DNA from 3 places in the Serratia sp. TSA_198.1 genome. Region 1 is predicted to be linked to each of the others. Evidence: predicted binding sites of a transcription regulator. Region 1 holds the regulator's gene; each other region holds the start of a gene.
What was found. Region 1 encodes LexA, which represses DNA repair genes until DNA is damaged. Its sites were predicted from a motif close to TNCTGTATGTACATACAGNA; they were not measured.
Positions count from the first base shown of each region.

Region 2: the regulator LexA is predicted to act here: its motif matches at 3,438-3,457, upstream of umuD (translesion error-prone DNA polymerase V autoproteolytic subunit).
Region 3: the regulator LexA is predicted to act here: its motif matches at 6,617-6,636, upstream of uvrB (excinuclease ABC subunit UvrB).

Region 1 covers NZ_JBQZFP010000009.1:53,733-63,691, reverse strand. Annotated here, with positions in the region: gene ACUTSW_RS23580 (quinone oxidoreductase) at 1-229, shown strand, start outside; gene pspG (envelope stress response protein PspG) at 536-754, opposite strand; gene dusA (tRNA dihydrouridine(20/20a) synthase DusA) at 911-1,921, opposite strand; gene ACUTSW_RS23565 (hypothetical protein) at 1,920-2,144, shown strand; gene ACUTSW_RS23560 (tetratricopeptide repeat protein) at 2,128-2,661, shown strand; gene ACUTSW_RS23555 (RNA polymerase sigma factor) at 2,751-3,200, shown strand; gene ACUTSW_RS23550 (anti-sigma factor family protein) at 3,197-3,955, shown strand; gene zur (zinc uptake transcriptional repressor Zur) at 4,141-4,653, shown strand; gene ACUTSW_RS23540 (CsbD family protein) at 4,768-4,977, opposite strand; gene dinF (MATE family efflux transporter DinF) at 5,296-6,633, opposite strand; gene lexA (transcriptional repressor LexA) at 6,735-7,343, opposite strand; gene ACUTSW_RS23525 (diacylglycerol kinase) at 7,462-7,830, opposite strand; gene plsB (glycerol-3-phosphate 1-O-acyltransferase PlsB) at 7,980-9,959, shown strand, end outside.
Region 2 covers NZ_JBQZFP010000001.1:146,478-156,436, forward strand. Annotated here, with positions in the region: gene ACUTSW_RS00675 (MFS transporter) at 1-1,393, shown strand, start outside; gene ACUTSW_RS00680 (alpha/beta fold hydrolase) at 1,442-2,263, shown strand; gene ACUTSW_RS00685 (response regulator transcription factor) at 2,317-2,937, opposite strand; gene umuD (translesion error-prone DNA polymerase V autoproteolytic subunit) at 3,475-3,897, shown strand; gene ACUTSW_RS00695 (LacI family DNA-binding transcriptional regulator) at 4,131-5,141, shown strand; gene ACUTSW_RS00700 (glycoside-pentoside-hexuronide (GPH):cation symporter) at 5,280-6,701, shown strand; gene ACUTSW_RS00705 (NosD domain-containing protein) at 6,727-8,082, shown strand; gene ACUTSW_RS00710 (thioredoxin family protein) at 8,221-8,715, opposite strand; gene dsbG (thiol:disulfide interchange protein DsbG) at 8,933-9,694, shown strand; gene oxlT (oxalate/formate MFS antiporter) at 9,745-9,959, opposite strand, start outside.
Region 3 covers NZ_JBQZFP010000001.1:1,954,492-1,964,450, reverse strand. Annotated here, with positions in the region: gene bioB (biotin synthase BioB) at 1-263, shown strand, start outside; gene bioF (8-amino-7-oxononanoate synthase) at 263-1,414, shown strand; gene bioC (malonyl-ACP O-methyltransferase BioC) at 1,398-2,165, shown strand; gene bioD (dethiobiotin synthase) at 2,158-2,838, shown strand; gene ACUTSW_RS09375 (hypothetical protein) at 2,898-4,544, opposite strand; gene ACUTSW_RS09370 (ATP-binding cassette domain-containing protein) at 4,717-5,427, opposite strand; gene uvrB (excinuclease ABC subunit UvrB) at 6,747-8,759, shown strand; gene ACUTSW_RS09360 (VF530 family protein) at 8,927-9,184, shown strand; gene yvcK (uridine diphosphate-N-acetylglucosamine-binding protein YvcK) at 9,200-9,959, opposite strand, start outside.

The DNA of each region.
Region 1 (9,959 bases):
GCTGAACCAGAAAGGTTCGCTGTACGTCACCCGCCCTTCGCTCAACGGTTACGTCACTAACCGCGCGGAGTTGCAGTTCGCCAGCAATGAACTGTTCTCGTTGATCGGCAGTGGCGCCATCAAGGTCGACGTAAAAGAAGAGCAAAAATTTGCGCTGGCCGATGCGCAACGTGCGCATGAGGTGCTGGAAAGCCGCAAGACCAGCGGTTCAAGCCTGCTGATCCCCTGATCCCCACGCAAAAGAAAAGGGCTCCGTAAGGAGCCCTTTCTATTACTGCATTTGTAGGGGTAGAGCAGAGTCCGCCAGAGACAGGGGGGTTGCTTCAGCAACGCTCGTATTGGGTATTATTGTCTCTTGCGGTGATGAAATAGGTCGCATCGCTGCATCGACAAATATCCTACCAGCCCCTAAACGCAAAAAACACGCTTAATGTGCCGCATTCGCATTTAAAACACCAAGGTGTGATCGTCGCCGCATTCACGATGCATTCGTTACGCAAATTTCAGCGTGACTGTCTGATTACTCGACAAAAAATCAGTAACGGCGTATTTGCGGCTTCTGCATCGAACGGTATATCCAAACGCCCACCACCGCCAAAATCAACCAGGGCAGCAGCTTGATCACCATCGCCAACAGGCCGCCCAGCAGCATAAACGCCGCCGCGACCAGTAACGCGGCGAAGACACCCAGCAGCGAAATTCCGGTCACCATCAGCATCACTACAAAGCCAATGAGAAAGAAGAGTTCTAACATGATTGCTCCTTCGCAAAACAAAGTCTCTGCAGGAGTATTACAAGATGCGTGCCAGAACGGCGGAAAAGATAAGTAGTTGAAATATAAAAACAGGCAAACAGCAGAGTGCTGAATGCCTGATGAAAAAGACTAACTGTTAGTCAAATTCTTTGCGTATTACGCCACTTCGGTACGCGGCAGACGAACCAGATCCAGCGCAGCTTCCACCACGCGCGCATCAGCACCCGGTTTATGGGCGTTCTCGCTCAGATGGCGACGCCACTGGCGCGCCCCCGGTACGCCCTGGAACAGGCCGAGGATATGGCGGGTGATGTGCCCCAAATAGGTGCCGTTCGACAGCTCACGTTCAATATACGGATACAGCGATTCGATAATCGCCACGCTGTCCATGACCTCGGTCTGACGACCAAACAGCTCGCTGTCGACCCGCGCCAAAATGCCCGGATTCTGATAAGCCTCGCGCCCCATCATCACGCCGTCCAGATGCTCCAGATGCTGCTTTGCTTCTTCCAGCGTTTTCACACCGCCGTTGATGGCGAGAGTCAGCTGCGGGAAATCACGTTTCAATTGATACACGCGCGGATAGTCCAGCGGCGGCACTTCACGGTTTTCTTTCGGGCTGAGGCCGGACAACCAGGCCTTGCGTGCATGGATAGTAAACATGTCGCACTCGCCGCGCCCGGCAACGGTGGCGATAAAATCGCACAGAAACTCGTAGCTGTCCTGGTCGTCGATGCCGATGCGGGTCTTGACCGTTACCGGGATCGACACCACGTCGCGCATCGCCTTGATGCAGTCGGCAACCAGCGTCGCCTGCCCCATCAGACAGGCGCCGAACATGCCGTTTTGTACGCGATCGGACGGGCAACCGACGTTGAGGTTAATCTCGTCGTAGCCGCGCTGTTCGGCCAGTTTGGCACAATGCGCCAGCGCAGCCGGATCGCTGCCGCCCAGCTGCAACGCCACCGGATGTTCTTCTTCGCTGTAGGCCAGATAGTCGCCCTTGCCATGAATAATCGCGCCGGTGGTCACCATTTCGGTGTACAGCAGCGTTTCTTTGGTCAGCAGGCGATGGAAGTAACGGCAATGACGATCGGTCCAGTCGAGCATCGGCGCAATGGAGAAACGATTGGCGGCATATTTTGAGGCGTGGTTGTCTGTCGTCATGCTGAGTTACTGGCTACCTGATTCTGTCTGGGATTCAACGAACGGCGTACTGCCGCAAACGGCTATTATAACGACAATCGGCGGCGTTGGGAAAACCGCCGTGTCATCAGGCCAAAAAGAAAAAGAAAAAACGAATAAAAACGCCTCTTCAGGTGTTCTCTCACCAAGGGGGCAATTCGTCTCCCCCTCCAATGAGGAAAAAAACCATGAACAGTTTCGTTAAACGCCTGTTGCTGCCCGTGATTGCCGGCTCTCTGCTGTTTTCCGGCGCGGCCCTGGCAATGGGGGGTGACGGCAGCGGCCAAACCACGCCGACCTGCCCGAAAGGCCAGATATACGATACAAAAACCAAGACCTGCATGGTGGATAAAAGCAGCATGATCGGCGACAACGATCGGGCGAACTACGCCTATGCACTGGCAAAAAGCGGCCGCTATCAGGATGCCCTCGACGTGCTGAATACCCTGAAAAACCCCAACACTGCCGTGGCATTGAACTACCGGGGTTATGCCACCCGCAAACTCGGGCGCACGGATGAAGGGATCGGCTACTATTTAAAATCAGTAGCGCTCGATCCCAACTACCCAAAAGTCCGCGAATACTTGGGTGAAGCCTATATGGTGAAAGGCCGTCCGGACCTGGCGAAAGAGCAGCTCACGGTGATCCAGTCGCTGTGCGGCACCGGTTGCGAAGAGTACCGCGACCTGGCGGCAGCCATAGATCACCATCCCGAATCATAAGGTAGCCAGGCCCGGAGGCGAGCATCAGCAACGACGCAATCCGCAACGAAATCGGCCAGTATCTTTCCCGCCTGTGGCGCTATGGTTTAGTGCTCTCCCACCGGCGGGATATCGCCGACGATCTGGTACAAGCCACCTGTGTGCGGGCGCTGGAGCGCGCCGCACAGTTTACTCTGGGCTCGCGTATGGATCGCTGGCTGTTTTCGATTCTGCATTCCATTTGGCTGAACGAAGTCCGTGCCCGGCATATCCGTCAGGGGCAGGGTTTTGTCGATGCCGACGATCCGGCCGGCGAGGAAAACGGTGAAGATACGATATGGGCCAATGAAGTGATGCAGCGGGTCAATCGCCTGCCGGAGGCGCAGCGCAATACGCTGTTCCTGGTGTACGTGGAGGAGCTTTCTTACCGGGAAGCGGCCGAGGTGCTGGGCGTCCCTATCGGCACCATCATGAGCCGCCTGGCGGCGGCACGTCTACGGCTTGCGAACGACAGTGTGCTGCAACCCCATATCCCGCAGTCAAAAGGAGAACGATCATGAGCTCATACTATACTGCGGATGAACTGCTGGTCGCCTATCTGGACAATCAACTGGATCCCCAGCAGCGCCGCAGCCTGGAACAGCGCCTGGTCGACGAACCGGCATTGGCCGACCGTTTGTCGCTGCTGGAGCGCAGCAGTCTGCCGTTCAAACAGGCGTTCGCCCCTTTGCTGGATGAGGCACCGGTGCAACAACTGCAGGACAGGTGGCCACTTGCCATGCCGGTCCCACAACGCGGCGTCAGCCGCCGTGTCCTGATTGCCGCTGCCGTCGGTTTTCTGGCTGTGGGGGTCGCAGGCGATCGCGCCTGGCTGCAAGCGAGTCAGCCTGAAGACAACTGGCGCGGCCTGGTGGCCCAATATATGGCGCTTTACACCCCGGAAACGCTGGCGGGCTTCGATAGCGCCCCTGCGTTACTCGCCAGTCAATTGCAGCACACCGGCGAACGACTCGGCATTGCCCTCCCCGCTCCCAAACTGGCATTGAACGGCGCTGAGCTGAAAAATGCCCGCGTGTTGGCTTACGACGATCGCCGCATTGCTCAGTTGACCTGGCTGGACGCGCAGTTTGGCCCGCTGGCGCTGTGCATCATTCAGCAACCGGGCAAGCCGGAGTCCGCACAGAGCGAACGCCGCCAGGGGATGAACGTGGTGTATTGGGCCGATGGCAGCCACAGCTTTATGCTGATTGGCCATAATCCTGCGGCGGAGATGACCAGGCTGGCGGAGCACTTGCAGCGTTCACTGTCCGCCTGAGAAGGCATCACGGCGCTTGCCCACCGCTCAGATGCCGGTGTAGCGCGTGAAGGGTCACTCATTTTTCATCGCGCCAGCCGTATCTCCGCATCAGGTTGCACCTTATCAGCGGAAAAGGGGGCGACTCTCGGCGATTGCGCTTAATCATGATAAAATCGTTTTTTTTACGTACCGGGATATTTGCCATGAACTCAAGCACCCAGGAAAAACTGCTGGCGCAGGCTGAACAACTCTGCCTGCAACGCAATGTGCGGCTGACACCGCAGCGGCTGGAAGTGTTACGCCTGATGGCACAACAACCCGGTGCCATCAGCGCTTATGACCTGCTGGATCTGCTGCGCGTGGCTGAACCGCAGGCGAAACCGCCAACGGTCTATCGCGCGCTGGATTTTTTGTTGGAACAAGGGTTTATTCATCGGGTGGAGTCGGCCAACAGCTACGTGCTGTGCCATCATTTCGAACAACCGATGCATACCTCCGCGCTGTTTATCTGCGATCGCTGTGCTCAGGTGACTGAACGTACCACCGAAGGGGTGGAGGAAACGCTGCAAAAACTGGCGAAAGAGTCGGGTTTTGTGCTGCGCCACAGCGTGGTGGAAGCGCATGGCCTGTGTTCGGGCTGTGTTGAAGTGGAAGCCTGCGACAGCAAGCATGATTGCGGTGAGCACGATCACAGCATTGCCATCAAGAAGAAATAAATTAAGCGGGATTGGTCAGGCACTTCCCTGTACCTGTGGCCGTGGCGTTAAGGGGATCAAAACACCAGGCCGGCTACAGTCGATTACGGCCACCGTATGCTGTGGCCCTGCTCGCTACCAGCGATACTTGCTGTGGTCTTCCCAGGATTTCACTTCTTTCTCGGCCGCCTCTTTCTGGTAGCCATAGCGTTCCTGGATTTTACCGACAAGCTGTTCGCGTTTCCCTTCAATGACCGCCAAATCGTCATCGGTCAGCTTGCCCCATTGTTCCTTCACTTTCCCTTTAAACTGTTTCCAGTTACCGTCGGCTTGATCTTTGTTCATAGTCTCTCCGTTAACCTGTCGTAAATCAGTTTGATACTGTGCTGACCGGGCGTATAACCAAGCAATTTTTATGGTCTATTACCGCTAACCAAAGGGTTGCCACTCCCCCATTTATTTCGCCAGCCACATGATTAATTGTAGACACAGATAACGACAAAAAAACAAAAACCAGAATAAAAAGCCATAAAAAAACAATTAAACAGAAAAAGACACTAACAAACAAGGTACTACCCGACTGGCATGTCGCTTGTGAACATGTAAGCAAATATAAATAAAAACATAAGAAAAATTACTCAATTATCTATAAAACTCTCTGACTTATTGCACCGTAAACCAGGTACCGCGCAGCCGGTGACGATGCCAGAACCAGCCCAGCGCAATGCCCCGCAGCGACAAAAACACCGCCAGCGCCAGCCATAATCCGTGATTGCCTAATACAGGGACGGTAAACAACGTCAGGCCGAAACCGACGGCCGCCACCGCCATGCTGTTGCGCATTTCGGCGCCGCGGGTCGCACCAATAAACATGCCGTCCAGCAGGTAACACCACACACCGACTAACGGCAGCACCACCTGCCACGGCAGATAATGGCTCGCCAGCGTACGCAACTCGGGTAAAGAGGTTAATGCCGAGATGATTTGCTGCCCGGCAACGGCATACACCACCCCAAAAGCCAGTGCCACCAAACAAGCCTGGCGACAGGCGGCGCGCCACACCTTGCGCAGTTGGCTGTCGTCGCGAGCGCCATAGGCATGGCCGGAATGCGCCTCTACCGCGTAGGCAAAGCCGTCGAGCGCGTAGGCCGTGAAGGTCAGCAAATTCATCAGTACCGCGTTTACCGCCACCACGTCGCCGCCAAGCCGGGCACCGAAGATGGTCAGTGAGGCAAAACACGCTTGCAGCAGCAGTGAACGCAACATGATGTCGCGATTCAGCGCCAGCAGGCGCCGCAGATTACCGCGCCAGGCCTGGCGCAGCATCGGCGCGGAAATGCCTCGTATGCGCATCACCCGCCAGGCAAGCCATAGCCCCAGCAGCAGGGTGGCATATTCAGAGATGACGGTCGCCGTCGCCGCCCCTTGCACGTTCCAACCCAGCCCCATCACCAACCAGATATCCAGTACGATATTCAGCAGGTTACCGATAATCAGCAAGATCACCGGTGCACGCACGTATTGCACGCCAAGCAGCCAGCCCAGGATCACCATGTTGGCTAACGCCGCCGGCGCACTTAGCCAGCGGATTTCGAGGAATAACCGCGCTTGCTCCAGCACCGCGCCATCGCCGCCCACGATCTGCAACGCCATATCGATCAACGGGTGGCGCAGCAGCACAATCGCCACACCGGCCAACACCGCCAGCCACAACGGCTGCATAAAAGCGCGCGCCAACCCCTGAGGATCCTGTGCACCGAGCGCCTGTGCCGCCAGACCGGTAGTGCTCATGCGAAGGAACAGCAGCAACATAAACAGGAAGCTGGTAGCCATGGCACCAATAGCAACGCCGCCCAGATAGGTGGGGCTATCCAGGTGGCCAATCACCGCAGTATCCACCAGCCCGAGCAGCGGAACGGTAATATTGGAAAAGATCATGGGTAACGCAAGGCGCCATAGGGCTTTATCAGTATCGCTGGTGAAGGCAGAAAGCAGGCGCATAGTGAAATGTTCCCGTGGCGGTAAGGTTTGAATGAATCAGAAATGACATCGCCCCAGAGCTGGGGCGATTTAAATCAGAGGACAACGTTCAGGCGTAGCGATTAAATCCAGTCGCCGTTGCGGATCACGCCGACCGCCAGACCTTCAATGGTGAAATTTTGCTGACGCAGGTCGACCACGATAGGCTGGAACTCGCTGTTTTCCGGCAGCAGTTCAACCACATTGCCGTGTTTTTTCAGGCGCTTGACCGTAACTTCATCTTCAATACGCGCTACCACTACCTGGCCGTTCCGCACGTCCTGGGTTTTATGCACCGCCAGCAGATCGCCGTCGAGAATGCCGATATCACGCATCGACATGCCGTTGACCCGCAGCAGGAAATCCGCGCTCGGTTTGAACAGAGAAGGATCCACCTTATAGTGCCCTTCGATATGCTGCTGCGCCAGCAACGGTTCACCGGCGGCCACGCGGCCAATCAGCGGTAAACCTTCTTCATCTTCCATCAGCAGGCGAATGCCGCGTGAAGCGCCGGAGACGATCTCGATCACGCCCTTGCGCGCCAGCGCTTTCAGATGTTCTTCTGCAGCATTTGGCGAACGGAACCCCAGACGCATGGCGATCTCGGCGCGCGTTGGCGGCATGCCAGTTGACGAAATATGATCGCGAATCAGATCATAGACTTCTTGTTGTCTGGTAGTTAATGCTTTCATTCCGCCCCCTGTTTGTTTATACAGTCTTGCTGTGAGTATATACAGGTAAGCGCGGCTTGGGAACCGAAGAATGAATAAAAATCAGGGATTAGCGCCCCGCCGCAACGGAGCGTTCCACTCAGGCAAAGTGCTGCCACAATACCGAACCCCAGACAAACAGCGCCAGTATGATCGTCAGCGTTACCGCCGCCGACCCCATATCTTTCGCCCGCCCGGAAAGCTCGTGGTGTTCCGTGCCCACCCTATCGACAATGGCTTCAATCGCGCTGTTCAGCATCTCGACGATCATGACCAACAGCACCGATCCGATCAGTAAAATGCGCGCTATCACACCCACATCCAGCCAGATCGCCAGTATGATAGCCAGCACGGTCGCCACCAGCTCCTGGCGGAATGCGGCTTCGTGCTGCCAGGCAGCAGAAAAGCCTTTATATGAGTAGCCGGCGGCTTTAATAATACGGGTCAGGCCGGTTGCTTGGTTTGCCATGTTTTTTAGTGCCTTTCACAGAGGTAAGTCATAATTATAGAGCTTGGGTCAGGAAACTCTCCCGGCTCACGGTTTTCCAACACCACAGATCTGCTACCCGGTTTCTGGTATGCTTGCGGCGCATTGCTAACAAGAGGCTTCACGTTGTTATGTCAGGTTGGCGTAAAATTTATTATAAATTATTGAATTTACCACTCAAATTGTTGGTAAGAAGTAAGGTTATCCCTTCAGATCCGGTCACGGAGTTAGGGTTGGATCCCTCACGGCCGATTTTGTATGTTTTACCTTATAATTCCAAGGCGGATTTACTGACGCTGCGCACCCAGTGCCTGGCGCAGGATTTGCCCGACCCCCTCAATCCGCTGGAGATAGACGGCACCGTACTGCCAAGCCACGTGTTTATTCACGACGGCCCGCGCGTGTTCCGCTACTACACACCGAAAGAAGAGTCGGTAAAACTGTTTCACGACTATCTGGATCTGCACCGCAGCAACCCGGATCTCGATATTCAGATGCTGCCGGTGTCGGTGATGTTTGGCCGTTCCCCAGGCCGCGAAGGCCACGGCACGCCGCATCTGCGCTTGCTGAACGGCGTCCAGAAATTCTTCGCCGTCCTGTGGCTGGGCCGCGACAGCTTCGTGCGTTTCTCCAACACCGTTTCGCTGCGCCGAATGGCGACCGAACACGGCACGGACAAAACTATCGCACAAAAACTGGCGCGCGTGGCGCGCATGCATTTCTCGCGTCAACGTCTGGCCGCCGTCGGCCCAAGCCTGCCGGCTCGTCAGGATCTGTTCAATAAGCTGCTGGCGTCCAAAGCGATCGAAAAAGCGGTCGAGGACGAAGCGCGCAGCAAGAAAATTTCCCATGAAAAGGCCCAGCAGAACGCCATTGCGCTGATGGAAGAGATCGCCGCCGACTTCTCGTACGAGACGGTGCGCCTTTCCGATCGCGTGCTGAGCTGGACCTGGAACCGGCTGTATCAGGGCATCAACGTCACTAATGCCGAGCGCGTGCGCCAGTTGGCGCAGGACGGCCACGAGATCGTTTATGTGCCGTGTCACCGCAGCCATATGGACTACCTGCTGCTGTCCTACGTGCTGTATCACCAGGGCCTGGTGCCGCCGCACATCGCCGCCGGCATCAACCTCAACTTCTGGCCGGCCGGGCCGATCTTCCGTCGCCTGGGCGCGTTCTTTATCCGCCGCACCTTCAAAGGCAACAAGCTGTATTCAACGGTATTCCGCGAATACCTCGGCGAGCTGTTTACCCGTGGCTACTCGGTGGAATACTTCGTTGAAGGCGGCCGTTCCCGCACAGGGCGCCTGCTGGAACCGAAGACCGGCACCCTGTCGATGACCATCCAGGCAATGTTGCGCGGTGGCACTCGTCCTATCACGCTGGTCCCGATCTACATCGGTTACGAACACGTGATGGAAGTAGGTACTTACGCCAAAGAGCTGCGCGGTGCAACCAAGGAAAAAGAGAGCCTGTTGCAGATGCTGCGCGGCCTGCGCAAGCTGCGTAATCTCGGCCAGGGTTACGTCAACTTCGGTGATCCGCTGCCGTTGACCACCTACCTGAACCAGAACGTGCCGCAGTGGCGCGAATCGATTGACCCGATCGAAGCCCAACGTCCAAGCTGGCTGACGCCAACGGTCAACGACCTGGCGGCCAAGATCATGGTCCGCATCAACAACGCCGCCGCCGCCAATGCCATGAACCTGTGTTCCACGGCGCTGCTGGCCTCACGCCAGCGCTCGCTGACCCGCGAGCAGCTGCTTGAGCAGTTGGAGTGTTATCTGCAACTGATGCGCAACGTGCCTTACGCCGGCGACGTCACAGTGCCGACCCAAACGCCGGACGAGCTGCTGGATCACGCGCTGAACATGAACAAGTTCGAGGTGGAGAAGGATAACATCGGCGATATCATCATCCTGCCGCGCGAGCAGGCGGTGCTGATGACCTATTACCGCAACAATATCCACCATCTGTTGGTGCTGCCTTCGTTGATCGCCACCATAGTGATGCATCACCGCCGGGTGTCCCGCGCTGAACTGCTGCGGCAGATCGGCCTGATTTACCCGATGCTGAAGGCCGAACTGTTCCTGCACAACGACAAGGAACAA
Region 2 (9,959 bases), on a different contig from region 1:
GATGTTTCTGTTTGCGCTGCCTTCCGGGGTGATGGCGGATATTGTCGATCGCCGTAAATACCTGCTGTTTTCGCAGGTCTGGGTGTTTATCGCCGCGGCCGGGCTGACCCTTTTGTCGGTGACGGGCCACGTCACCCCTAGCGTGTTGTTGGTTGCGGCCTTCCTGCTGAGCACCGGTGCGGCCATGAGTTCGCCGCCGTTCCAGGCCATTGTGCCTGATTTGGTCAGCAAAAATGAGATGGGGCCGGCCATTGCGCTCAATTCATTGGGCATCAACATCAGCCGCGCCATCGGCCCGGCGTTGGGGGGCCTGATTCTTTCCTTCGCCGGCCCCTGGATGGTGTTTTTGCTCAACGCCATCTCGGTGCTGGGCGTAGCTTGGGTGCTCTACCGCTGGAAGGCGGAACCGAGCGTTCAGCGCCTGCCGCCCGAGCACTTTTTCTCCGCCGTTCGCGCCGGGTTTCGCTATGTACATGCCGCACCGGTTTTGCGCAATGTGCTGGTTCGTACGGTAGCTTTTTTCACGTTCGGCAGTGCGGGCTGGGCTTTGCTGCCGCTGGTCGCGCGACGTGAACTTGGGCTTGGTCCGGGCGGTTACGGGATCATGCTGGCCTTTATCGGCGTAGGGGCCATCTTCGGTGCGGTGTTACTGCCTCGCTTGCGTAAGTCCTTCAACCCGGATCGGCTGATGGTGCTGGCAAGCCTGCTGTTTGCCGTCACGATGCTGGCGTTGGCGTTTGTCCGTAACGTCTGGCTGCTCAACGCGTTTGAATTTTTCACCGGTTTTTCCTGGATAGCGGTGCTGTCTACGTTGAACCTCGGCGCACAGCGCAGCGCGGCGAAATGGGTGAAAGCACGCGCGTTGGCGGTGTATCTGACCGTCTTCTTCGGCTCCATGACCGCCGGCAGCGCCATTTGGGGACAGTTGGCCTCGCATTTCGGCATTCCCGTTTCACTGTGCGTGGCCGCGTTGGGTATGGTGTTGGCCAGCACCACGGTTTACCGCTGGCGTTTGGACCAGGATCCCGACCTGAACCTGGACATCAGTACGGAACAGGGCGCCACGCCTGAGTTGGATGTGCGCCATGACCGTGGGCCGGTGATGGTGAGCTACGAATATTTGGTTACGGCAGAGGATGCGCGCGCCTTCACGGTATGCATGCAGGACATGCGGCGCGTCAGGCGGCGCGGCGGCGCCATCAACTGGTCCGTGTATGAGGACATCCTTCAGCCCGGCGTTTTTGTCGAGACGTTTGTGGTCGGTTCCTGGATGGAGTACCTGCGCCAGCAGGAGCGTTACACCATGAATGACCAGAAAATACAAAACCGTATTTGTGCATTTCATCAGGGCGAAACACTGCCGCTGATCCGTTATCTGGTGGCGCCGGTTTAACCGGGTCCGTCAGCCTCTGAGTTTATAAACACTGCCAAGGGGTCTGTTATGAGCACGATTAAAACGAACGACGGTACGCAGATTTACTACAAAGACTGGGGGAAGGGGAAGCCGGTGCTGTTCAGCCACGGCTGGCCGCTGGACGCGGATATGTGGGACAGCCAGCTAAACTTTCTGGCTGAACGCGGCTACCGTGTCATTGCGTTCGACCGCCGCGGTTTTGGCCGTTCAGATCAGCCCTGGACCGGCTATGACTACGACACTTTCGCATCGGACATCAATGAACTGATCACGCAGCTTGATCTGCAGGACGTCACGCTGGTGGGCTTTTCTATGGGCGGTGGCGACGTGGCCCGCTACATCGGCCGCTACGGCAGCGCACGCGTGTCCGGTCTGGTGTTGTTAGGCGCGGTTACGCCAATGTTTGGCAAAAGCGAAACGCATCCGCAAGGCGTGGACTTGTCCGTTTTCGAAGGGATCCGCAATGGGTTACGTAAAGACCGCGCCCAGTTCATCAGCGATTTCAACGTGCCCTTTTACGGCATCAATGCCGGCCAGACGATCTCTGAAGGCGTATTGACCCAGACCCTGAACATTGCTTTGCTGGCATCGCTGAAGGGGACCATCGAGTGCGTGACTGCGTTCTCGGAAACCGACTTCCGTGACGATATGCTGAAGATTGATGTGCCTACGCTGGTGATCCACGGCAGCAACGATCAAGTCGTTCCGATTGACGTCACCGGTAAAGTGGCCGCTGAAACGATCCCTGGCGCTGAACTGAAGGTGTATGACAATGCGCCTCACGGCTTTGCCGTAACGCATCAGGACCGGTTAAACGACGATCTCCTGGCGTTTTTACAGGCTCGCTAAGCAAAATGGCTCATGTGCGGGGTTCCCTGTATGCCTGCACATGAGCCGATTTGTCAGGATGCTTTGGATTTACTGAGATTTAACCGCTCGGCATGACGCACCAAATCCGCGAGAGAACGCACCTGCATTTTATCCATCACCCGGCGACGATGTACCTTGACCGTAATTTCACTGACGCCCAGCTCTGCGGCAATCTGTTTATTCATCAAGCCTTTAATCGTCAGCTCCAGCACTTCCTGTTCGCGCGGCGTCAGCGTGAGGTGCCGCTGTTTCAGTTCGTAATGCTCGCGCAACTGATCTGAATTTTCCTCGGCCAGATTGAGGGCTTCCTGAACCGCCTTCAGCAGATCGTCGGAAGCGACCGGCTTGGTCAAAAACTCATGCGCACCGGCTTTCATCGCCTGTACCGACAGCGGGATGGTGCCGTAGCCGGTAAGGAAGATCACCGGCATTTCCCGGCCGCTCGCTTTCAGCGCCTCGGTTACCTCGAAACCATCTCCGGTCGGCATGCGCATATCCAGAATGATACAGCCGGGTATGGCGGGAAAGGAGTGTGAAAGAAAGGCTTCTGCACAGTCAAAATCAACGGCACTGTAGCCGGCAGAGTTTAACAGCCTGACAATAGATTGCCTGACTGAATGGTCATCATCGACGACATAAACGACATGTTCCATAGCTTGCCTCTGCAATTACGCCCTGAAACCGGGCATGTACCCAAGGGAATCCCACGCAGCCCGCCGTTCTTCGGCCGGCAAATGCGCTCGTGCTACCCCCTAATTAACCCGATCCGGATGTCAAAATGAAGACATGGCGGGGGATAATCAGGCTGCTCTGCGCTGCAGGCCATTCAGGCTGGGGTTACACCTCAATGAAAAAGATAAAGACTTGTAGTTTAGACGATGAACACAGAGCGATCATATCAGTGCGAAGGTCTGCTCATCGGTGAGCAGACCGGCTGAAATGATAGGCAAATCGAGAATAAACTGATCAATTTTTAGTGAAAAATCATACTATTATAGCTATGGCGTGCTCTTGCAGTAAAGGTGTTTACTGATGCCTGAGGGGGAAAATGCAGATAGGTTGCCGGCCGGCCAGGGCAGCTAAATTTCCCACGGCATCAATCGGTTCCCGGGATCCTCAAGTAAACAACTTGAACGCGATAAATTCTTTGCGATACTGTATAAAAATACAGTTAAGTGAGGTTGTTCATTATGTTGTTCATTTCCCCTTCCGAAGACAATAAAACCACGCCGGCACTGCCGCTGTTTGTCGATCCCGTGGCTTGCGGTTTCCCTTCTCCGGCGCAGGATTATGTGGAAGCCCGGCTGGATATCGGCAAACTGCTGGTGCGGCACCCCAACGCCACTTACTTTGTGCGCGCCAGCGGCGATTCGATGGTCGAGGGCAACATCAAGGATGGCGATCTGCTGATCGTCGACAGTTCACTGCGGGCGGAGCACGGGAACATTGTCATTGCCGCCATCGACGGCGAGTTCACGGTGAAGAAGTTGCAGCGCCACCCCGATCTGCGGCTGCTGCCGATGAACCCGGCTTATTCGCCGATCGTCTTCGGTGACGAAGACGCGCTGGAGATCTTCGGCGTGGTCACCTTTATTGTCTATGCTGCGGTGTGAGGGGGAAATTAAAAGTCCCGGCCTGGAGGACCTGCGCATCAAACCAGAAGGACAGCGTTCCGAACCTGCTGGCGGCCCAAAGTTCTATTGACTCAACAAAACCCCGCGATAGATAAAATTGAGAGCGCAAACCGTGGTTTGATGTAACACAACGACATGTGAACTGGCTTGCATTTTCAACTCCCGTCACACTTTATAGTGAGTTCCATTGTTAGGGAGACGCATTAATCATTATGGCATCCATTAAAGACGTAGCAAAAAAAGCCGGGGTCTCTACCGCCACCGTATCGCGGGTTTTAAATAACCACCCCAGCGTAGTGGCGGAAACACGCAAGGCGGTGCGTGATGCGATGGATTATCTTTGTTATGTGCCAAGCAAGAGCGCCTTTCAACTTAGCGGCAAATGTTCCGGGTTGATTGGCGTGGTATTGCCTAATCTGGTTAACCCTCACTTCTGTGAGCTGCTGGCGACATTTGAAGAAGAGGCCAGATACATTGGTAAGTCGGTTATCGTTAAAACGCATCAGAATCAACCGCAGCAGGATAAGCAAATTATCCATACCTTGGTTGGCATGGGGATCGACAGCCTGCTGTGGGTACCGACAGAAGTGGAAGCTGAACTCTCTGAGTGGTTAACGATCACCAACATTCCGGTGGCAGTCGTAACGCAGGTTTCCCGTTTTTTTAACTCCGTATCAATTAACCAAGGTAAAGGCGCGGAAAGTATTGCGGAACATTTCATGCAAACGGGGCATACCTCATTTGGTTTTGTTGCTCAGGAAGGTGTCGATAATCGAAAAGTGTCTTCCTACAGTAAAAAAATCAGCAGCCATGGTCTGGCTCTAGCCAAAGAGAACCAGTTCTGGATAACCAAAGGCGTGGGAGAAAAAATATCAGGCCATATAAATATACTTGATGTCATCATCGAAAAATTAACGAAGCAGCATAAAACCTGTTCCTGTCTTTTAGTTTATAACGATGTCGCCGCCAGTTATATTATTGATGGGTTAAAAGAAAAAGGCGTTGCGGTACCTCAGAATATTGCCATCGCCAGTTTCGACAACACCCTATTGGCGCAAACAAAAAAGATCACCAGCATGGCACAACCGATAAGCGAAATTGCTCATCTGGCCTTTCAAATGGTGAAAAATCAAGTTAGGCAGGAAAGTATCGAAATGCATGAAATTGTCTCACGATTAATTATACGAGAGAGCAGCGTTAATATTCACATCACTACCCTGTAATTCGATTCAGGTTTAGCCAAGGTGCAACTGTTTGCGCCAGGGATTCCTTTTAACAAAAAACGATGAAAGTGCTGGCGTTGATGGCTGGAACACGGCCCGTGCTTTGTATTCATGACTGCGCAATAAAGAGGTGGGTTTATGTCTGCTACCGCAATAGAAAAGCAAAGCGCTTACGAAAAGCTGAGCCTGAAAGAAAAGGTGGGGTACGGTATGGGGGATGCCGGATCCTGCATGATTTGGAGCGTGCTGGCGCTGTACCTGACATGGTTCTATACCGATGTGTATGGCTTGGATCCCGGGATTGTGGGCACATTATTTCTGGTCATCCGCATTTTTGACGCCTTTAGCGATCCGGTCATGGGCGCTATTTGCGACCGCACCAAAAGCCGCTGGGGTAAATTTCGGCCCTGGCTGTTGTGGATGGCGCTGCCGTTTGGTCTGGGTGCCGTCGTGATGTTCACCACACCAGACCTGAGCATGAACGGAAAAATCATTTATGCATGGGTAACTTATCTGGTGATGTCGTTGATCTATACGGCAATCAATATTCCCTATTGCTCGGTAGCGGGCGTCATTACATTGAACCAGAAAGAACGCATGGGTTGTCTGTCATGGCGTTTCTTCCTGAACGGCCTGGCGACGCTTATCGTCTCTTCTTCCATCCTGCCCCTGACCGACTGGCTGGGTAATGGCGACCGGGCTTCCGGTTTCCAGATGACGATGATGATCATGGGCGGCGCTGCGACCTTAATGTTCCTGTTCTGCTTCTCCAGTATCAAGGAACGCGTCGTTTCGATTAAAGCCAACGACAGCTTAATGCGGGATCTGAAAGACATCGCCAAAAATGACCAATGGCTACTGATGATTTCGATTACCTTCCTGAATGTCTTCCCGGCTTTTATTCGCGGAGCGGTCACTATCTATTACGCCACCTACGTAATGCAGGCCTCAGTAGGATTTATCACCTTTTTTATGGCGCTCGGCGTCGCCAGCAATATGCTGGGTAGCGTGATTGCCAAGCCGCTCACCGATCGCTTCGATAAAATAAAATTGTTCCGCATTATCAACATCATTCTCGGCATCCTGTCCTTTGCGTTATGGTTTGTCGACCCGAAATCGCTGACACCGCTGTTAACGCTGTTTATCGTCATCAATATTCTGCATTTAATCCAGTCGGGCCCCATTCTGTGGGCAATGATGTCCGACGTTGACGACTACGGCGACTGGAAATTCGGTAAACGCCTGACCGGTATCTCCTTCGCCGGCAACCTGTTTATGTTGAAAATGGGGCTGGCGGTGGCCGGCGCGATCGTTGCCTGGATACTGTCGTTTACCGGGTATATTGCCAATAAACCGGCACAGAATACGGAGACGATTCAGGGCATTATCATGATGTTCTCGTTACTGCCCATGGTGAGTTATTTCATCAGCGCGTTTATGGTGCGCTACTTCAAGCTGAATAATGCGCTCCTCGAAAAAATCAAAGTCGATCTTGCAAAGCGTGAGCTGGAGAACGGTCGGGGCCAATCACTGGAATATAAAGACGTTCCTGTCCTTTAATGTCATCTTATAAGAGGTTTAATTAATGGCGAGTGAAAATTACTACGATGTAACAGAATGGAATGTGGGTAATCCGTATGAGGATATTGGCGAGGTAATTAATAGCATTATCGCGGATGTTAAAAGCAGGCAAACGGACGTTGATATGAATGAAGGTGGTAAACCAGGCGCCGTTATCTATATCCCGCCAGGTGACTATCATCTTACTACGCAGGTGGTTATTGACATCAGCTATCTGAAAATTGCGGGTTCTGGTCATGGTTTCACCTCTTCAAGTATTCGTTTTAATACTCCGGAGAGTGAGCTGGCAAACTGGCACGAAGTGTGGCCGGGGGGCAGCAGAATACAGGTGGGCATATCGTCAGCGGCTGACGATGAGGAGCATGCAGGAGCCGCGTTTTATGTTCGGCGTGATGGCGCACCCCGAATTAGCTCGGTAGAGTTTGCTGACTTTTGTATTGATGGTTTACATTTTTTGGATGATGGTTCAGGAAACAATGATCCAGAAAATAGCTACACAAACGGGAAAACAGGTATTTATATTGCCAGTGCTCAAGACTCATTCCGGATTACCGGTATGGGGATGGTGTATTTGGAGCATGGGGTGACTATTTATAATGCAGATGCGCTGGATATTCATGATAATTTCATCGCTGAATGCGGAAACTGTATAGAGCTACGGGGTTCGGGGCAGGCGTCAAAAGTGACCGATAATCTGATAGGCGCTGGTTATAAAGGCTACTCAATTTATGCTGAGAATTTTGGTGGGCTTTTAATTACGGCCAACAATATTTTCCCACGGGGTAAAAGCAGCGTCCATTTTTCTGGCGTAGTGCGCTCAGCTATCTCCAGCAATAGATTTCATTCATTTTACCCGGGAATGGTGGTGCTCCAGGGAAACTGCTCGGAAAATTTGGTTTCTTCAAATCACTTTTTACGTGACCGTGAACCCTGGCCTCCTATGCAGGCATACAACAATGGCTTGGATGATTTGTATGGCATTCTCTATATCAGTGGTGACAATAACTCTGTGATTGCCAATCATATTTCTGAAACGATAGGTACCCAGTATGTCACGCCCCCTGGTGCAACACCTGTAATAATACGTATCGCTTCGGGGCAGGGAAATTATATTTCTGGCAATCATATTGTTGCCACTACCGAAGCGTCGGAGGTGCAGGCTATAGCAACGGGGTCTTGTTTCGCTACGCAAGTGGGCGCTTTGCTGGCTACCGATCAATTGAAGGCGCTTGACGTGACCACCGTACTGATAGAAAACGAATCGGTTAAAAATACGGTTCTTGATTCGGGAAGCAACGCACAGGTTGTTATGGACAAGGCTGTAAATGCATTCAGAGCCACGCCAATGCCAGGGGTATAAATCGTCTATTCAAAAAAGCCCTGCAAATAAGCAGGGCTAAGACTCTTATTGATATTACTCGTTTTTTATTAGTATCCGGTGCCACCCAGCACCAGGCTCACTCGCCTGGCGTTGTTTGATCGGGTTTTCTGGCGATCCTCAGCCCTGAGGAAAAATTGAAGTCACTTCACGGGCGGTATCGGCCAGAAGTTCGCCGTTTTTGTAACTTTCGGTCACTTCTCCGTTCTTGCCGATGGCGGTTTTAGGCCGTTCAATAAACTGCCCCAGCGGAGTCGCATTCTCATCCAGTACCACCGCAAACGGAATTTTGACTTTATCGACACCAAAGTGTGCTTTAAAGACGGCTTCCGCCTTATCGCGCGTAACTATGCCCAAACGAATAGCCGGTGTTGACGCGGCAACGGCATGGATAACGGGCAAGTTTTTATGGCAGTCGGGGCACCACATTTCAGCCGCAACCAGAATGCTGTATGAACCCGGAAGCCGTGACAACTTATTGATGACATCGTCAGGTAATGCCCCTGTGGCAAGCACCTCAAAATGTCGCAATGCCTTGCTGTCTTCTTCTGTTCCGCCGGCAACAAATTCGCCGTAACCCGATGCGGCATCAAGCAGTGCTTTGAAATCTTGCATGTATTCTCCTTAGGTATTAACTGGCACTCGGCATCACATCACTCTGGCAATGATAAAGGCCAATGGGATCTGTTTTGCCATTCTACCTCAGCCAAACGGGGCAGGAGAATTTGTTGCTATGAGACAGAGGCGAGTGTTGCCGTTTAGCGAGTGACGGGAGGAGCGGTGGTTTGTGATATAAAGGCCCACAACGAGTACCTATTATAAGGAGATAAGAGTGAACAAATACCTCCTCGCGTTATCTGCTGTGCTTATCGGCACGCAGGTTCAGGCTGCAACGCCTGCTGCGCTTCCCGCACCGGTCAAACAACTGGAAAAACAAGGTATTGAAATCATCAAACCCTTCACCGCGCCAGGTGGCGTTCAGGGGTGGTTGGGCAAATATCAAGGAACGGGGGTGACAATTTATCTGACCCCCGACAAGAAGCATGCCATATCAGGTTATATGTACGATGAGAACGGCAGTAACCTGAGCGAAAAAGTCATACAAGAAGAGATTTACATCCCTGCCGGTCGGGAGATGTGGCAAAGGCTCTTAAAAGCGCCAGGCATCCTGGAAGGCAGCGATAAGGCAAATTGCCAGATTGTCGTGTTTGCCGATCCTTTTTGCCCTTACTGTAAAACGTTCAGGCAGGAAGTGCAGCCCTATATCAAAGACAATAAAATCGCCATGAAAACGCAGTTGGTCGGTGTCATGCAGCCCGACAGCGGCCGTTACGCGGCGGCGATATTGGCTTCCGACAACCCCGCGAAGGTGTGGCAGGATTTCGAACTGTCTGGCGGCAAAAGCAAGCCGGCACTCCTGGAAAAAACGCCGCAACCGATTTTTTCTCAGATCCAGTACAACCAGAAATTGATGGACGATCTGGGCGCCAACGGCACACCGGCGATTTATTATCTGAACCATGCCAACGTGCTTCAACAGATCGCCGGTCTGCCGGATAAAGAGCAAATGGCCAATCTTGTGGCTTGTAAATAGTTCGCATGCCATTTGCAGGGTGACCGCGGCTCAGATCACCCTGCTTATTATCAGCCGTGTTGGCGCATAAAGCGTGAGCGCCAGGGTTTCAGCACCCAAAGGGCCAGTGCGGCGGTGATAAAATCAAAGGAAATCGCCATACCAAAAACAACGTGCCATCCTTGCGTATGCTGATAAAGCAGTGCCGCCAATGGGCCGCCAAAAATAGAGCCGATCCCTTGCGACATGTACAGCCAGCCATAGTTTGCGGTGGCGTTTTGGCTGC
Region 3 (9,959 bases), on a different contig from region 1:
TCCGCCTTTCCGCCGGTCGCGAACAAATGAACGAGCAAACTCAGGCGATGTGCTTTATGGCCGGCGCCAACTCCATCTTCTACGGCTGCAAACTGCTGACCACGCCAAACCCGGAAGAAGACAAAGATCTGCAACTGTTCCGCAAGCTGGGCCTCAACCCGCAGCAGACCGAAACCGAGCACGGCGACAACCAGCAGCAACAGGTACTGGCGGAGCAACTGCTGCATGCCGATACCGCTGAGTTTTACAACGCGGCGCTGTAATGAGCTGGCAACAACGTATTGAACAGGCGCTGGAGGAGCGGCAGCAGAATGCCGCTTACCGTCATCGCCAGGTGAACCAGGGCGGCAATGGCCGCCATATTCAGCTCAACGGCGAGCGCTACCTGAACTTTTCCGGCAACGACTATCTTGGCCTGAGCCAGGATCCGCAGGTGATCGCCGCCTGGCAGCAGGGCGCCCAGCAGTATGGCGTTGGCAGCGGCGGCTCCGGGCACGTCACCGGGTTCTGTGCGGCGCATCAGGCGCTGGAACAGCAACTGGCGGAGTGGCTCGGCTACCCGCGTGCGCTGCTGTTTATCTCCGGCTATGCCGCCAATCAGGCATTGCTGGCGGCACTGATGCAGGCGGACGATCGCATATTGGCGGACCGGCTCAGCCACGCGTCGCTGCTGGAGGCGGCCGCCCATTCACCTGCCCAGCTGCGGCGTTTTCGCCACAATCAGCCGCAGGCGCTGGCCGGCCTGCTGGCAAAACCTTGCGGTGGCCAGATGCTGGCGGTGACCGAAGGGGTGTTCAGCATGGACGGCGACAGCGCACCGCTGGCGGAGCTGCATCGCCTGACCCAAGCGGCGGGGGCCTGGCTGATGGTCGATGACGCGCACGGCATCGGCGTTCACGGTGAACAGGGGCGCGGCAGTTGCTGGCAGCAGGGCGTGCGGCCCGAACTGTTGGTGGTCACCTTTGGCAAAGCCTTTGGCGTCAGCGGCGCGGCGGTACTGTGCGACGAGGCCACGGCGGAATATCTGCTGCAGTTTGCCCGCCATTTGATTTACAGCACCGCCATGCCACCGGCGCAGGCTTGCGCCCTGCAGACGGCGTTGCAGCGTATCCAGCAGGGGGACGAATTACGCGCCCGGCTGCAGGACAATATTCAGCGCTTCCGCCAAGGTGCGGCCCAGTTACCGTTAGCCCTGACGGCGTCGGTGACCGCCATTCAGCCGTTGCTGGTGGGCGACAACCAGCGTGCGCTCGATCTGGCGCAGCAGCTGCGTGGCCAGGGGTTGTGGGTGAGCGCCATTCGTCCGCCAACGGTGCCGCCGGGCGGCGCGCGCCTGCGCATTACCCTGACGGCGGCGCATCAGCCGCAGGATATCGATCGCCTGCTGGAGGTATTGCATGACGTCAGCCTTTGAGCCGGTCAACAAGCAGGCGGTAGCCTCGGCCTTCAGCCGTGCGGCGGGCAGTTATGATTCGGCGGCGGTACTGCAACGTGATGTTGGTGAGCGCTTGCTGGGGATGGGGGCGAAGCATCGGGGCGAACAGTTGCTCGACGCAGGCTGCGGCACCGGGCACTTCAGCCGCCGCTGGCGCGAATTGGGGAAGCAGGTTACCGCGCTCGATCTGGCGCCGGGCATGCTGGCATTCGCCCGCCAGCAACAGGCAGCGGATCACTATTTGCTGGGGGATATCGAAAATGTGCCGCTGCCCGCGGCTGCGGTAGATATCTGTTTCAGCAGCCTGGTGGTGCAATGGTGCAGCGATTTGCCGCGCGCTTTGGCGGAGCTGTACCGGGTAACCCGGCCGGGTGGCGTGATTTTGTTTTCTACGCTGGCGGAAGGCTCGCTGGTGGAATTGGGCGACGCCTGGCAGCAGGTAGACGGCGAGCGTCACGTGAACGACTTTCTGCCGTTGGCGCAGATCGACGCGGCCTGTGCCGGCTATCGCTACCTTCTGGAGACGGAGCGACAAACCTTGAACTACCCGGACGTGATGGCGCTGATGCGATCGCTCAAGGGGATTGGTGCCACCCATTTGCATCAGGGGCGCGAAGCCGGTTTGCTGTCCCGTCGGCGGCTTGCCGCTTTACAGGCTGCCTATCCACGCCGGGGTGGGCAATTCCCGCTCAGCTATCATCTGGTTTATGGAGTGATTTATCGTGATTAAGCGTTGGTTCGTCACCGGCACCGATACCGAGGTGGGCAAAACCGTGGCCAGCAGCGCCTTGTTGCAGGCGGCCAATTTGGCGGGGTATCGCACGGCCGGTTACAAGCCGGTTGCCTCCGGCAGCGACATGACGGCCGAGGGGCTGCGCAATGGCGACGCGCTGGCATTACAGGCCAACAGCGCCGTGGCGCTGAGCTACGCGGAGGTGAATCCTTATGTGTTTGCCGAACCGACGTCGCCGCACATTGTCAGTGCCGACGAAGGGCGGCCAATCGAACTGGCCCAGCTTTCCGCCGGCCTGCGCCACCTGGAGCAAAGGGCCGACTGGCTGTTGGTCGAAGGGGCAGGCGGTTGGTTTACGCCGCTTTCCGAGCAGCATACCTTCGCCGACTGGGTACAGCAGGAGCAACTGCCGGTGATCCTGGTGGTAGGGATCAAACTGGGTTGCATTAACCATGCCGTGCTGACCGCGCAGGCGATCCAGCAGGCGGGGTTGCAGCTTGTCGGGTGGATTGCCAACGACGTCACCGCACCGGGCCGCCGTCATCAGGAATATTTGGCTACGCTGCGCCGTATGCTGCCTGCGCCATTGCTGGGGGAGATCCCGCATCTGCCGCAACCTGAACGGCAGGCGCTGGGGGCATATCTGGATTTGAGCGTTTTATCCCACTGATCGTCGAGTCGTCCGTCCACGGCATTTACCGTGGACGGAGATAATGTGACTTGTCGTTTTCACATGGCAGTAACGCAGGCATTATCGAAGTACAGAACGCCATTTTTCGCCAAAGCGTACAAATTGAAAGACAGGATGACGTGGGTTGCCCAAACCGGCACTTTGCGTCTGTTGCTGTTAAAACGGTACTCTTTGAACTGAGCATAATCATTGGCGTTTAGGGTGCCATCCCAGGCGGCGGCATCAGATTTGGCGATGATCGACACGCCATTGCTTTCCGTTTCCTGAATGCAGGCATAGCGAAGCGTGGCAAATAAATTGCCGGACCCGCCATTCAGCGCTTTCAGAGTAAAGCAGGCGCCCAACTGTTCATATTGCGATACCGGAACAACCACCCTCAGACCGGCGTTTGAATTGGTATTACCCAGCTTGGTCACCTTTAACGCATTGCTGCCGTTAACGCCCGCACCGGCTTCAATGGCGAGGGTAATGGCATCCGAGGTAAAAGGATCGCTGACGTTACCGCCGGAAACCTCCCAACCGAAGGGTTTGGTGCTGAATGCGAAACTGCCGTCCTTGATTTTATTATTATTCGCGGTGGTCAGCGTTTGAATACCGGCACCCGCACCACCGCCATCAAGCCGACTGTGGCTAATCACAAAGTCGCCAGTGCCGCCGAAATAACGCCCTGTCGCGGTTCTGACACCGTAAAACTTAACGTTTTCGACGATAATCCCGCTACTGCCCGCTTCGGTGTAGAAGCAATAGTCTTGCGGCAGAACGCCTTTAAGCGTAATGATTTCTCCGCCCTGAATAAGTAATGAAGCATTCTGGTGGGCGCTGCAGCGGAAAGGAATATCTGTAATCGGGCTATTTTCATTATTGAACTCGATATGGCAACCGTGCAGTTCGACGCTCCCTGCTTGCACATTCACAATAGCACCAGCGTAATCTATTGATGTACCGAAGAAACGAAAAGCGCCGTTCGGGTTCTGGTTGCCGATGGCCAGCCCTTGCGAGTTACCGAGAGTGCCACCAAAGAAGTTAATTCCTTCACCAAAGTTCTTGGCACCGCTGTTGGCAGGCGGCATATGCACGCATTCAAAGCAGCGGATAACATGACAGGCGTAGTAATGTGCAATATAAGCGTTAGTACCAAAATACATGCCGTAATAAAAACCGGAGATATACAGGTTATTAACGGAAAAATTCCCCAGCAGGCTTTCTGGCGAGTCAAACAGGATCCCGTCAATAAAGTTGTATTCGACTTTTTCTTCATCGGCCACAGTAGGCGGTGTGGATTTTTTCTTTGCACCGATCCCTTTGACGGTAAAGTTTTTTAAGATTGGCGCTGGTCGAATTGGGACACCATTATCCAATGCGAGGGCGGTTGTGTAGCAACGCATAAAGTAGTTGTGATCGCTTTCAGTGCCACTCGGAATCTTAGTGGTTATATTTACGCCGTTGCCGTCGATATAAACGAAGCCCACGTCGATATCGGTCTTGGGCGCTACCCATTCCTCAAAGGGCGCAGTGAATTTGACGATTGCCGGTCTTTTTAATGTGTCTTTAATGAAGGTTTGCGCTTTGATCAGCTCATCGCGTGACTTGACGTAAATCCCCCCGATATCGAGACGTTCTTTTAGGGTCCAGATCTTCGTGTTCAGATCGCTATATTGAATAAATGCTGCGTCGTTATCGGCCATTGTCCACTCCTCAGTAAGGTCAATCAGGTATGAAAGCCCGTTGAGTATGGAAGGCGTGTTGACTCATTCACAGCAATGCGGGCTCTGTCCTGGCTGGTACAACACAGGAGCAGAGAAAGGGGATCAACCGGCTCGAAAGAGAGCCGGGGCGCAGTACTCCGCGCCCCGCCAGTTACACTGCCAGATAGGCATTGATCAAGTCCTCGTCCAACTGCTCCAGCGTGCCGTTCGCCACACTGCGGCCCTGATCCATCAGGCAAAAGCGATCCGCTACGCGGCGCACAAACGGCAATTTGTGCTCCACCAGCAGGATCGTCATGCCCAGTTCGCGGTTCAGTTTGCGGATTGCATTGCCGATATCGGCGGCGATCGAAGGCTGTACTCCGCTGGTCGGTTCGTCGAGGATCAGCAGCTCCGGTTCCAGCACCAGCGCACGGCCAATCGCCAGTTGCTGTTGCTCGCCATCGCACAAATCCCCGGCCCGGCGGCTGCGCATTTCCCGCAGGTTGGGGAACAGGCTGTAAATGAGCGGCGGAATGCGCCGGGTTTTGTCCCGGCCGGCCATCAGCGCCACCTGCAGGTTCTCCTCCACGCTGAGCTGCGAGAAGATTTGTCGCCCTTGCGGCACGTAGCTGATGCCCAGCGCCGCCCGGTTTTCCATCGGCTGCTGCAACAGATTTTGCGGGGGTTCGTCCGCCAACTGCCAGGTCATGCTGCCGCTGACGACCGGCAAATGCCCCATAATGCAGTTGACCAACGTGGTTTTGCCCACGCCGTTACGACCGATAAGCACCGTGCACTGGCCGCGCGGCAACTCCAGGTTAATATCCCACAGTGTATGATTTTGCCCGTAGAACTGGTTCACTGACCTTAAACTCAACATCCGGCACTCTCCTCAAAGACCCGTATTCCACTCGTGGATGTGTGCCCAAATGGGCACAGGCGTAACGCGTTCCTGCTAAAAACCACACCGATTTCACCGGCCGGCATCAGAGCAGGAACGGCCATCAAACGTCTACTTCCCTGCGTTATCCACTCCTTACTGCTTGAACCGCCCTGGCGGTTTCTTTCCCGAGTGTCTTAATGTCCAGAATAAAATGCTGCATGCCTACCTTTAACGAGGTAGTTACGGTTAAGGAAAAATAAACGATTTACAGGCAAAAATGGTTGTTAATGGCGTTTTATCAGCGTGTTTTCGCCTTTGTTGTGTCATTGCCAGTTATTTAGCCCCAGGCTGACGCTGAACGTAGAGCAGCTAATCCTGCCGTACCGACGCGGATATTTCACCTGGTCTCACTTTTGCCGTTAAACGATATTGCAACTCTCAGGCCAACTTTTACAATCGGGGAAAAAAGGGGGAATGTTATTGTCTTGTTAACCGTTTGTCGGGTGTAGACTGGCCCAGCGGCCCGGCCAAAAATGCGGTGGAAAGTTAACGCGGACGATTTTTGCACTGTTGCAGTGCTGTGAGGAAAAGTGATGGTGCAAACTATTTCGCCGGTTGCGGCAAGATGCGGCACATGAGCGCAAAAATGGGATAAATGTGTTTTTGGCAATGGGGCTGTTTAGCATTAATCGGTATAAACAAAGCGAATTTTTTGTGAAAAAATAACTAAAAAAGCCGTTTCGGCGAGGAGAAACGGTAAAAAGCGTTCTTTCTGCAACTCCCGTCACGGGCGGGGCGGTGGGAGTTATCCACTATTCCTGTGGATAACCTTGTGCATTAGATTTAGAAAAGCGGTTTAAAGCGAGAGCGGGCGCGGGTTCTGTTCGCGTTGGCCGCATTCTCATCTTTTTATTAAATGTGTTTAATATCAATAAATTAACTAAAATCAAGACACGAATGTATTGATGATGTGGCTATGTATGATTTTTCGCCGCAGTGCTATCAATAAGTTAATTTTTGACGGATTTTGGGGATAAATCAGTTATTGACAATAAAAATGTCACGCGACTGTAACCCTGTCGGTGCATCCACGCCCCGCCGACGCGCATCAGGCGGCGCTTTGCCATTGCGCGTCGGTGCCGGGGTCAATGGCGGGCTACGCCATCTTGAGCAACGAATCGCTTGAAGCTGGTTTTATATCCAGTATCATAGGCACTGGCGAAAATCGCCGGGGCTTTCCATAATTAGGGGCCATTCGTCGAGCATCCGCTCCATGGCCGCCTGAGCGCGCGCATCTCCACAGGGTAGCCGAGTCAATGAGTAAAATTTTCAAACTGCATTCCGATTTCAAACCGGCCGGCGATCAGCCGGAAGCCATTCGCAAGCTGGAAGAGGGCCTGGAAGACGGCCTGGCGCATCAAACGCTGTTGGGCGTTACCGGTTCGGGCAAGACATTTACCATCGCCAACGTCATCGCCGATCTAAACCGGCCGACCATGGTACTGGCGCCAAACAAGACGCTGGCGGCGCAGCTGTATGGCGAGATGAAAGAGTTCTTCCCCGAGAATGCGGTTGAGTATTTTGTCTCGTACTACGACTACTACCAGCCGGAAGCCTATGTTCCCAGCTCCGACACCTTTATTGAAAAAGACTCCGCGGTGAACGAGCACATCGAACAAATGCGCCTTTCAGCCACCAAAGCGCTGCTGGAACGCCGCGACGTGGTGGTGGTGGCATCGGTGTCGGCAATCTACGGTCTGGGCGATCCGGAGCTGTATCTGAAGATGATGCTGCACCTGACCAAGGGCATGATCATCGATCAACGTTCGATCTTGCGGCGTTTGACGGAGCTGCAATATTCCCGCAACGATCAGGCTTTCCAGCGCGCCACCTTCCGCGTGCGCGGCGAGGTGATCGACATCTTCCCGGCAGAGTCGGACGAGCTGGCGCTACGCATCGAGCTGTTTGATGAAGAAGTCGAGCGGCTTTCGCTGTTCGATCCGCTGACCGGCCAGATCGAGCAGGTGGTACAGCGCTTCACCATTTACCCGAAGTCGCACTACGTGACGCCGCGCGAGCGGATCCTGCAGGCGATGGAAGAGATCAAGGTGGATCTGGCCGAGCGGCGCAAGGTGCTGCTGGCCAACAACAAGCTGCTGGAAGAACAGCGCCTGACGCAGCGCACCCAGTTTGATCTGGAGATGATGAACGAACTGGGCTACTGCTCCGGCATTGAAAACTATTCGCGCTATTTGTCCGGGCGCAGCGAGGGCGAGCCGCCACCGACGTTGTTTGACTACTTGCCGGCGGATGGCCTGCTGGTGGTCGATGAATCGCACGTCACCATTCCGCAAATCGGCGGTATGTACAAAGGTGACCGCTCGCGCAAGGAAACGCTGGTGGAATACGGCTTCCGCCTGCCGTCGGCGCTGGATAACCGCCCGATGCGCTTTGAAGAATTCGAAGCGCTGGCGCCGCAGACTATTTACGTGTCCGCCACGCCGGGCAAATATGAGCTGGAGAAATCCGGCGACGACATTATTGATCAGGTCGTGCGGCCTACCGGGTTGCTGGATCCGATAGTGGAAGTGCGGCCGGTCACCACCCAGGTGGACGACCTGCTTTCCGAGATCCGCAAGCGGGTGGCGGTCAAGGAACGCGTGTTGGTTACCACCCTGACCAAGCGCATGGCGGAAGATCTGACCGAATACCTGGAAGAGCACGGTGAGCGCGTGCGCTATCTGCACTCGGACATCGATACCGTGGAACGCGTCGAAATCATTCGTGACCTGCGTCTGGGCGAGTTTGACGTGCTGGTGGGCATCAACCTGTTGCGTGAAGGGCTGGACATGCCTGAGGTGTCGCTGGTGGCGATTCTGGACGCAGACAAGGAAGGTTTCCTGCGTTCCGAACGCTCCCTGATCCAGACCATCGGGCGTGCGGCGCGTAATCTCAACGGCAAGGCAATCCTCTACGGCGACAGAATTACCGACTCGATGGCCAGGGCGATTGGCGAGACCGAGCGCCGCCGCGTCAAGCAGCAGGCGTTCAACGAAGAAAACGGCATCGTGCCTAAAGGCCTGAACAAGAAAGTGTCCGATATCCTGCAGTTGGGCCAGCCGGGCAACCGCAGCAAGGGCCGAGGGAAGGGCAAGGCCGCGGAAAGCGCCGCTCAGTATCAGCACCTGACGCCAAAAGCGCTGGATCAGAAAATCCGCGAGCTGGAAGCGCAGATGTATACCCACGCGCAGAACCTGGAGTTCGAGCTGGCCGCCGGTTTGCGTGACGAAATCCACCAGTTGCGCGAGCAGTTTATCGCCATCTCGTGAGCCGTTGGGGCACCGTATTCGGTGCCCGCATCCATCGGGGCGAATTTCTTCGCCCCCTACGGTGATGTGAACGCTGCGGTTTGAAAGACGAAGGGTATAAATTTCTTGTCGCCTGCGCCAAAGCTGATTATGGTGTGCGGCCAATTGACTAACGCGAGCCAAAGACCATGACCGAACACCAGTCCAAAGACCCGTTGCACGGCGTCACTCTGGAACAACTTTTAACTAAGCTGGTGGAGAGCTATGGCTGGTCAGGGTTGGCCGAACGCATTCGCATCAACTGCTTCAGCAGCGATCCCAGCATCAAATCCAGCCTGAAGTTTTTGCGCCGCACGCCCTGGGCGCGCAAGCAGGTGGAAGATCTCTATATCGATATGGTCAACAGCGCCGTCAGCGACAACCCGTGGCTGCGTGGGCGCGATTAACCGACCGCGATTAACTCAGGCGCGGGTGCCCAGTTCTATCAACGCCTGATCCAGCGCCTGGCGCAACAGTTGGCGATCGTGGCGGTAAGGAATATCGGCGGCTTCCAGCGGTTGCTGAATCACTACCCGATCCTGCACTGCCCCGGTATCCGCCGCCGGGCCGACAATCAGCGCATCAATCATCTTGCGGCCAATCCGCTCTTCCATCAGTTCCAGCTTGTCTTTCAGTGACAATGCCGCCGCCGCGACGCTCAGTTCGCGCCCCAGATTGCCGATGTAAATCATATTGGCGCTGCTGCGACGCAGAGCCTGGGTGAGATCGTCCAACAGTAACAACGGCATCAGGCTGGTGAGAAAACTGCCCGGCCCAATCAGGATAACGTCGGCCTGCGCGATGGCGTCCAGCGCTTCACGCGTGGCATGGACGTGCGGCGACAGCATCAGCTCCTGCGGCATATGGGTGAGCTGGTCGATATTCACCTCACCGTAAACCTGGTGGCCTTCGTGATCGTGCGCCATCAGATCCACCGGCTGCTCGGACATCGGGATCAGCGCCGCGTCCACTTTCAGCAGGCTGCGTACCAGATTGATCGCTTCCAACGGGCGCACGCTAAGATGATCCAGCGCTTTCAGCATCAGATTGCCGAGATTATGCCCCGACAGCTCGCCGTTGCCGCTGAAGCGGTATTCGAACATCGCGGAGGCGACGCTCGGTTCGGTGATCAGTTGATTGAGACAGTTGCGGGTATCGCCCCAGGCAATGCCGCCTTCCGAG